2 regions of the Desulfobaculum xiamenense genome follow, and region 2 is predicted to be linked to the other one. Evidence: predicted binding sites of a transcription regulator. Region 2 holds the regulator's gene; the other holds the start of a gene.
The links. Region 2 encodes HrcA, which represses chaperone genes, less so after heat shock. Its sites were predicted from a motif close to TGTTAGCACTCNNNNNNNNNGAGTGCTAACA; they were not measured.

Region 1: groES (co-chaperone GroES) is a predicted target of HrcA. The motif match lies at 2,494-2,524, and genes of this name have one in related genera.

What each region holds. Positions count from the first base shown of each region.
Region 1 covers NZ_JAATJA010000003.1:213,770-218,112, reverse strand. The annotation lists gene GGQ74_RS13815 (helix-turn-helix transcriptional regulator) at 1-70, shown strand, start outside; gene groL (chaperonin GroEL) at 492-2,126, opposite strand; gene groES (co-chaperone GroES) at 2,166-2,456, opposite strand; gene GGQ74_RS13800 (phosphate/phosphite/phosphonate ABC transporter substrate-binding protein) at 2,787-3,749, shown strand; gene GGQ74_RS13795 (ATP-binding protein) at 3,760-4,343, shown strand, end outside.
Region 2 covers NZ_JAATJA010000005.1:111,303-115,645, reverse strand. The annotation lists gene dnaK (molecular chaperone DnaK) at 1-1,263, opposite strand, end outside; gene grpE (nucleotide exchange factor GrpE) at 1,408-1,977, opposite strand; gene hrcA (heat-inducible transcriptional repressor HrcA) at 2,026-3,054, opposite strand; gene rfbD (dTDP-4-dehydrorhamnose reductase) at 3,104-3,991, opposite strand; gene rfbB (dTDP-glucose 4,6-dehydratase) at 3,988-4,343, opposite strand, start outside.

The DNA of each region.
Region 1 (4,343 bases), on a different contig from region 2:
TGTCGTGGCCCGGCACCTCGAAGCCTCCGAGGCCACCATCTACCGCTACATGCAGAAGTGTCAGGACTGACCAAACCCGGAGCACCCACCATCGACCACCTCAAAGGCCCGCGCACACACCGCGGGCCTTTTTCATTCGTGTCGCTGTGGCCTGCCACAGCGACAAGCCGCTGCGCGGAAGTTCGCCTCCGGCGGCCGGGCTCTGCCCGGACCCGGTCAAGGGGGTGACCCCCTTGACAATCCTCACTAGGGCTTCGTCGCGCAAAGCCGCACGGTGCGCCAAGGGCACCCACGGTTATCGTATATCGGGGTTCCAAGGGGCCAGCGGCCCCTTGGCCGGCGGAGCCTACGGCTTGCATCGCTCAATGAACGACACGGCAAGCCACAGCGCCCCGGCCGCCGGGGCAACGCTTCGCGTAGCGGCTGGGCGCAAAAAAAGGGGCCGGTCCTTTCGGACCGGCCCCCCAATTCGCAATGGAAGCGCGGATGGCTTAGTACATGCCACCCATGCCGCCCATGCCGCCGGGCATGGCGGGGGCAGCGGGCTTCTCTTCGGGCTTCTCGGCGATGGCGCACTCGGTGGTGAGCAGCAGGCCAGCCACGGAGGAGGCGTTCTGCAGGGCGGTGCGGGTGACCTTCTTGGGGTCGATGACACCGGCCTTGATGAGGTCTTCGTACTCGCAGGAGGCGGCGTTGAAGCCGAAGCCGTCCTTGTTGGAGCGAACCTTCTCGACCACGATGGAGCCTTCGAGACCGGCGTTGTTGGCGATCATGCGCAGGGGCTCTTCGATGGCGCGGGTGATGATGGCGACACCAGCGGCCTCGTCGTCATCAGCCGGGGTGACCTTGTCGAGGGCCTTGGCGCAACGCACGAGAGCGACACCGCCGCCAGGCACGATGCCTTCTTCGACGGCCGCACGGGTGGCGTTGAGGGCGTCCTCGACGCGGGCCTTCTTCTCCTTCATCTCGGTCTCGGTGGCGGCACCGACGTTGATCACGGCCACGCCGCCGACGATCTTGGCGAGGCGCTCCTGGAGCTTCTCACGATCGTAGTCGGAAGTGGTCTCGTCGATCTGAGCGCGCAGCTGGGCCACGCGAGCCTTGATGTTCTCGCCGGCGCCAGCGCCGTCGACGATGGTGGTGTTTTCCTTGTCGATGACGACACGCTTGGCGGTGCCGAGGTCATTGACGTTGACGTTCTCGAGCTTGAGGCCGAGATCGTCGGAAACAACCTGACCACCGGTGAGGATGGCGATGTCCTTGAGCATTTCCTTGCGGCGCTCGCCAAAGCCGGGGGCCTTGATGGCGACGACGTTCAGGATGCCGCGCAGCTTGTTGACCACGAGGGTGGCCAGAGCTTCGCCGTCCACGTCCTCAGCGATGATGACGAGGGGCTTGGACATCTTGGCGACCTGCTCGAGAACCGGCAGCATGTCCTTCATGCTGGAGATCTTCTTCTCGTTGATGAGGATCAGCGGATTCTCAAGCTCGCAGATCATCTTCTCGGGATTGGTCACGAAATAGGGGGAGAGGTAGCCGCGGTCGAACTGCATGCCTTCGACGACTTCGAGGGTGGTCTCGAGGCCCTTGGCTTCCTCAACGGTGATGACGCCTTCCTTGCCGACCTTGTTCATGGCCTCGGCAATGATGTTGCCGATGGTGGAGTCGTTGTTGGCGGAAATGGTGCCAACCTGGGCGATCTCCTTCTGGTCACGGGTGGGCTTGGCAAGCTTGGAGAGCTCCTCGGTGAGGGCTTCCACGGCCTTGTCGATACCGCGCTTGATGGCCATGGGATTGCGGCCAGCGGCCACGAGCTTCACGCCTTCGTTGAAGATGGCCTGAGCGAGAATGGTGGCGGTGGTGGTGCCGTCGCCAGCCACATCGGAGGTCTTGGAAGCGACTTCCTTGACCATCTGGGCGCCCATGTTCTCGAACTTGTCCTCAAGCTCGATTTCCTTGGCAACGGTCACGCCGTCCTTGGTGATCACGGGGGAGCCGAAGGACTTCTCGATGACAACGTTACGGCCCTTGGGTCCGAGGGTCACCTTCACAGCGTTGGCAAGGGTGTCGACACCCTTTTTCAGCCTTTCGCGGGCCTTGGTATCAAAACGAATATCTTTGGCCATTGGTAGATCTCCTTGAAATTCTATGCGATCGAAAAAAGATTACATCTCGATGATAGCCAGGATGTCATCCTCGCGCATGACGAGGTGCTCCACACCGTCAATCTTGATCTCGGTGCCGGCGTACTTGTTGAAGAGGACCGCGTCGCCTTCCTTCACGGTCATGGGGATGATCTTGCCGGAGTCGTCGGCCTTGCCGGGGCCCGCAGCCACAATCTTGCCCTTCATGGGCTTTTCCTTAGCGGTGTCGGGGATGATGATGCCGCCAGCGGAAACTTCCTCGCTCTCCAGGCGCTTGACCAGAACACGATCGTTAAGCGGTTTCAGCTTCATTGGGATTTCCTCCATTTGCGAATTATTTTCGATACGCTGTTGGCACTCGTCTTGGGTGAGTGCCAAATCCGTCGTCTAGCAGATATAGCCTGATTCGGCAAAATGCAAAGCCAAATCAGGCAACGCCAGAAAGATTAGTTCGTGGGCGGCGATAGTCAACACCCCATCCCTCATTTTTTTTGAAACATTTTCCAGTGGATGCCGGGAAAGGCCCGTCCCGACTGGATTCCCCGGCGTTCCTGGACGGGGCTTGGCCAGCCTTTCCCTTCGCAGCGCTGCAGGGTATGCTTCGAAGGTCCGAGTCCATAGACTTCGCAAAGGAAATCCGCAATGCATGTCAGCCCGAGCACAGTGAAAGTTCGGTCCTGCGCCGTCGGGGCGCTGGCCCTCGCTCTGGTCTCCGTTTTCGTCCTGTGTGCCTGCTCGGACCCCGAGCCGGTGAAGAAGGTGGACCTCTCGCGGCGCGAGGAAATGACATTTCGCGCCCGCAAGGGGGAGATCACCTACGCCTATCTGCCGCAGTACTCACACAGCGTCTCGTACCAGCGGCATCACCTGCTGGTGGAGTATCTCTCGGAGGCTACGGGCCTGACCTTCCGTCAGGTCTTCCCGGATACCTTCGACGAGCACATGAACATGGTCGGGCAGGGGCTCATCGACATTTCGTTCTCCAACCCCTTCATCTACGTCAAAATTGCGGAACGCTACGGCGCGCGGGCCTTCGCGCGGGTGGTGGAGGCCGGACGCGGGGCCAACTTCCGCGGGCAGATCATCGTGCGGCGCGACAATCCGGATATCCGCACCATCGAGGACGTGAAGGGACAGCACTGGCTGGCCGTGGACCCATCGTCCGCAGGCGGCTACCTCTTTGCCCTCGGGCATTTCGCCGAACACGGCATCCACAGGGAGGACTTCGCGGAAATCGCCTTCGCTCCCGGTCCCGGCGGCAAGCAGGAAAAGGTGGTCCTCGGCGTCTATTCCGGACGCTACGGCGTGGGCTCCATCCGCGAGGGTAGCCTCGAACTGTTGCGCGACGCCGTGGACATCTCGCGCATCCGCGTGCTGGCGACCACGCGTTGGTATCCCGGCTGGGTCTATGCCGCGCGCAAGGGGCTCGATCCCGAGATTACCCGCAAGGTGGCCGAAGCCATGACGGCCCTGTCCCTTGATGCGCCGGAGCATCGGCCCATCCTTGAAAATGCACGGCTGACGGAGATCATCCGGGCCACGGACAAGGATTTCGACCCCGTGCGGGAACTCGCCGAGCGCATCGGCATGGACCTCGGACGCTAGGAGGACACGCATGCAGCCAAGCGAACACATGCGCCGCCTGCTCGTCCGGACGGCATCTGGCATCGCCGAATTCATGCGCGAGCGCCTCGACCCCTACGGGCGTCGTCCCGTTCCGGGGGTGCGCCTGCTTTCGCGTATGCGCTTCAAGGACAAGATCAACTTCGGCATCACCAGCGTGGTGCTCTTTTTCGGCATCCTCACTGCCGTGCTCGTGAGCCGTGTGGCCGTGGTGACGCTTCTGGAGGAGAATCGCGACCGGGGGCGCAGCATGGCCGTGAACATGGCGGCTCGCGCCGTGGACCCCTTGCTGGGTAAGGACTTCCTGCGCCTGAAGAACCTCGTGGACGAGATTGAGCGGTTGTCGGACTACACCATGTACGCCTTCATCCTCGACAAGCAGGGTGACGTGCTGGTCCACACCTTCAAGGGCGGGTTCCCTGTGGAACTGCTCGCCGCGAATGCGCCCAGCGGAAATGCTGTCCACATCCAACTGCTCGATACCGGCGAGAAGCGCATCTACGATTTTGCCGCCCCGGTGCTGGTGGGGGATTGGATATTCGGCACGGTGCGCCTTGGCATCTCGCAGGCGCGGGT
Region 2 (4,343 bases):
GGTGAAGACCTGGCTCTTCTTGCTCGGGATGGTGGTGTTGCGGTCGATGAGCTTGGTGAACACGCCGCCAAGGGTCTCGATGCCGAGCGAGAGCGGAGTCACGTCGAGCAGTAGCACGTCCTTGACGTCACCGGCGAGGATGCCGCCCTGAATGGAGGCGCCCATGGCCACGACTTCGTCGGGGTTCACACTGCGGTTGGGCTCCTTGCCGAACAGTTCAGCCACCTTCTGCTGGACCAGCGGCATGCGGGTCATGCCGCCGACGAGGACGACCTCGTCGATGTCGGAGGCGGAGAGGCCGGCGTCGGCCAGTGCCTTGCGGCAGGGACCGGCGGTGCGCTCCACGAGATCCTCGACCAGCTTTTCCAGCTTGCCGCGGGAGAGCTTGACCAGCATGTGCTTGGGACCGGTCTGGTCGGCGGTGATGAAGGGCAGGTTGACCTCGGTCTCCATGGAGGAGGACAGTTCCTTCTTGGCCTTTTCAGCGGCTTCCTTGAGGCGCTGGAGGGCCATGCGGTCCTGCGAGAGGTCGATGCCGTTCTCACGCTTGAACTCGTCCACGAGGTAGTTGATGACCCTGTGGTCGAAGTCCTCGCCGCCGAGGAAGGTGTCGCCGTTGGTGGCGCGCACCTCGACGACGTTGTCGCCGACTTCGAGGATGGAAATATCGAAGGTGCCGCCGCCGAGGTCGAACACGGCGATCTTTTCGTTGGCCTTCTTGTCGAAGCCGTAGGCCAGCGAGGCGGCAGTCGGCTCGTTGATGATGCGCTTCACTTCAAGACCGGCGATGCGGCCAGCGTCCTTGGTGGCCTGACGCTGGGAGTCGTTGAAGTACGCGGGAACGGTGATGACCGCCTCGGTAACCGTTTCGCCGAGGTAGGTTTCGGCGTCGGTCTTGAGCTTCTGGAGGATCATGGCGGAAAGCTCGGCGGGGCTGAACTTCTTGCCATCGACCTCAACGTAGGCGTCACCGTTGGAGTGTGCGCTGATGGTGTAGGGGCAGCTATCGGCCCAGGCCCTGATGGCCGGATCGTCGTGCCTGCGGCCCATGAGGCGCTTGACCGCGAAGACGGTCTTGCTGGGATTGGTCACGGCCTGGCGCTTGGCCAGTTCGCCAACGAGACGTTCCTTCTCGGTGAAGGCGATGATGGACGGCGTGGTGCGGCCGCCCTCGGGGTTGGTAATGCACTTGGCATCCTTTCCTTCCATCACGTAGACGCAGGAGTTCGTGGTGCCGAGGTCGATGCCTATGATCTTGCCCATATCTGAAGTCCTCCTCTTGGGGAAAATAATCTTTTGTCTGCTGATGCGGTCAATCGCATTCGGTGATGAAAATAATTCGCCAAATCCGCCTGTAAAGGGGGAGGTGCAATTTTTTTCACCGGAAGCGGAGCGGCGGGAAGGACGCTAGGCCTCGGGGGCCTTGCTGACCATGACCATCGCCGGACGCAGGAGGCGGCCATTTAAGCGGTAGCCCCTGTTCAAGAGGTTGGCTACGCGGCCGGGCTCCATGTCCGTGCGCTCTTCCTGGCCAACGGCCTCGTGAATCTCGGGGGAGAACTCCTCGCCGAGTTCGCCGACGGGTTCGAGGGCGTGCTTGGACAGCGCGTCGAGGAAGGCCTTGCGGGTCATATCCACGCCGAGCACGAAGTTCTTGCACTCGGCAGAGGTGGGGGCGTGCTTCAGGGCGAGGTCGAGGTTGTCGAGGACGGGGAGCAGGTCCGCCAGCACCTTTTCGGTGGCGAACTTGCGGAATTCGTCCTTGTCACGCTCAAGGCGCTTGCGGGTGTTGTCCATGTCGGCCAGCAGGCGCAGACGCTGGTCCTCCATCTCGGCCTTTTCCGGGCACTGGGGGCATACGCGTTCGGCGCACAGGGTGCGCAGCTCCTCATCCGTGAGGGTCAGTTCGGTGGCGGCGTCGGTGTTGGCCGCTTCGGTGGTCTCGTTCATTTCGACAGTATCCATATCTTTTTCCATGGTCATTGTGCGGTCTCCGGGATCGCTGAAATGTGCAGGGATTGGCTATTAGCGATTGCTGAGGAGTTCTGTAAGCATTCGAGCCGTGAAGTCAACCACCGGAAGGATTCTTGCGTAGTCCATGCGCAGGGGGCCGATGATGCCGAGCGCGCCCTTGCTCTCGTCCGCCGCGCCGAAGGGGGCGGAGATGAGACCGTAGGGATTCGCGCCTTCCGGGGCGTCGTGCCGGGCGAAGGTGATGGTGGTGCGTCCGGCGTCGATGGTGCCGTCGAGCAGGTCGAGAAGACGCGAGCGCTCCTCCAGCATGTGCAGCAGTTGGCGCATGGTTTCGGCGTTGGCGAATTCCGGCTGCGTGAGCACATGCGCCGTGCCGTCGAAGAAGAAGTCGCGCTTGGCTCCCGGTTCGAAGGTGTCGCGGGCGAGGCGTAGCGCTTGATGATAGAGCCTGTCCAACCGGCGCTGGGCGTATTCGAGGTCTACGAGGATATGGGCGCGCGCTTCGGTGAGCGTCATGCCCGCGTAGTGGTGATTCAGGAAGTTGCTGAAGGCCGTGAGGTCGTCTCGCGTGACGTGGTTCTCCACGGACACGAGGCGATGTTCGACCATATCGCCCTCCATGACCAGCACGGCCATGACCAGCCCCTTGCGCACGGGCACGAAGTCGAGGCTACGCCAGCGCACGTCGGCATGCGCCGGAGCGAGCACCATGCTCACCTGCTGCGAAAGCGTGGCCAGCAGGCGCGAACACTGCCGCAGGATGTCGTCCAGTTCCAACCCCGCGTTGTCGAGGCCGGTGCGGATGACGGCCCGTTCCTGCGGGGTAATTTCCGGCGGGGTGAGCACGGTATCCAGATACAGCCGGAAGGCCAGCGGCGTGGGGATGCGCCCCGCCGAGGTGTGCGGCTGTTCGAGGAAGCCCTTGTCCGTGAGGTCGGCCATGGTGTTGCGGATGCTGGCCGCGGAAAGGCCGAGGCCGCAGCGGCGCGCGACATGTCGGGAGCCGAGCGGCTGGGCCTTGCTGATGTAGTCCTCGACGATGGTGGTCAGGACTGTCGTTTCACGTGTGCTCAATGGCATATGCGGCTTTCCTGCGCGTCGCGGCCCGTGGACCGCGACGCGGCGTGACTCATTCGTCGGCCGTGTCGTCGGCCGTTTCGCGGTAGACGTATTCCTGCACGGCTTGCAGCCATGGCCGCGGGGTGATGCCCGTGGCCGCGGTGAAGCGTGAGGTGTCGAGCACGGAGAAGGCCGGGCGCGTGGCCTTCTGCGGGTATTCGGCGGAGGCGATGGGCGTCATCGTGCAGGGCAGGCCAGCGGAGCGCACGGCTTCGCAGGCCAGTTCGCACCAGCTCGCGCGCCCGGAGTTGACGACATGGAAGATGCCGGATGCTCCGCTCTCCAAAAGCGCCAGCGAGTAGGCGGCCAGATCCGGGGTGTAGGTCGGCGAGCCGACCTGATCGTGCACCACGCCGAGGCTGTCGCGCGTGGCGCACAGGTTCAGCATGGTGTGTACGAAGTTCTTCTTGCCGGGGCCGAAGAGCCACGCCGTGCGGATGATGATGAGCCGTGCAAGCCCTGCGGCCGTAAGCGCTGTCTCGCCTTCAAGCTTGGTGCGCCCGTAGGCGGACTGGGGAGCAGTGGCGTCGTCCTCCGTGTAGGGCGCGCCCTTCTTTCCGTCGAACACGAAGTCCGTGGAGTAGTGGACGAGCGCGGCGGACATGTCGCGCATGGCGCGGCCGATGATGCCCGGAAGCACGGCGTTGACGCGCCGGGCCTCGTTGGGTTCGTCCTCGGCCAGATCGACCTGCGTGTAGGCCCATGTGTTGAAGACGGCGTCTGGCGCTTCGGAGGCGATGAACGCGCGAAGGGATTCGACGTCGTAGGCCCACTCTTCCGGGCGGCCGGTCACGCTGACCGTCCATCCGGCGTTTTCGAGCGTGCGGGCCAGCGTCATGCCGAGCAGGCCGGAGCGGCCGCCGAAGACCAGCGCCTTGCGTGAATCGCCTTCGCTCATTTGCGCTCTCCGTACCAGGCGTCCATGAAGGTTCTGTATTCGCCGCTTGCGACCTTGTCGCGCCACTCGCGATTGGCGGCGTACCAGTCCAGCGTCTCGCGCAGGCCACGCTCGAAGTCGTAGAGCGGCTCGAAGCCGAGTTCGCGGTGGGCGAGGCTGTAGTTCATGGCGTAGCGCCTGTCGTGGCCGGGGCGGTCCTTCACGTGGGTGACGAGGGTCTCGGGCCTGCCCATGGCGGCGAGGATGGAGTGCACCACGTCGATGTTGGGCTTCTCCGCGTTGCCGCCGAAGTTGTAGATGGCTCCGGGGCGGCCGTTGCGAAGTGCCATGTCTACGCCACGGCAGTGGTCGG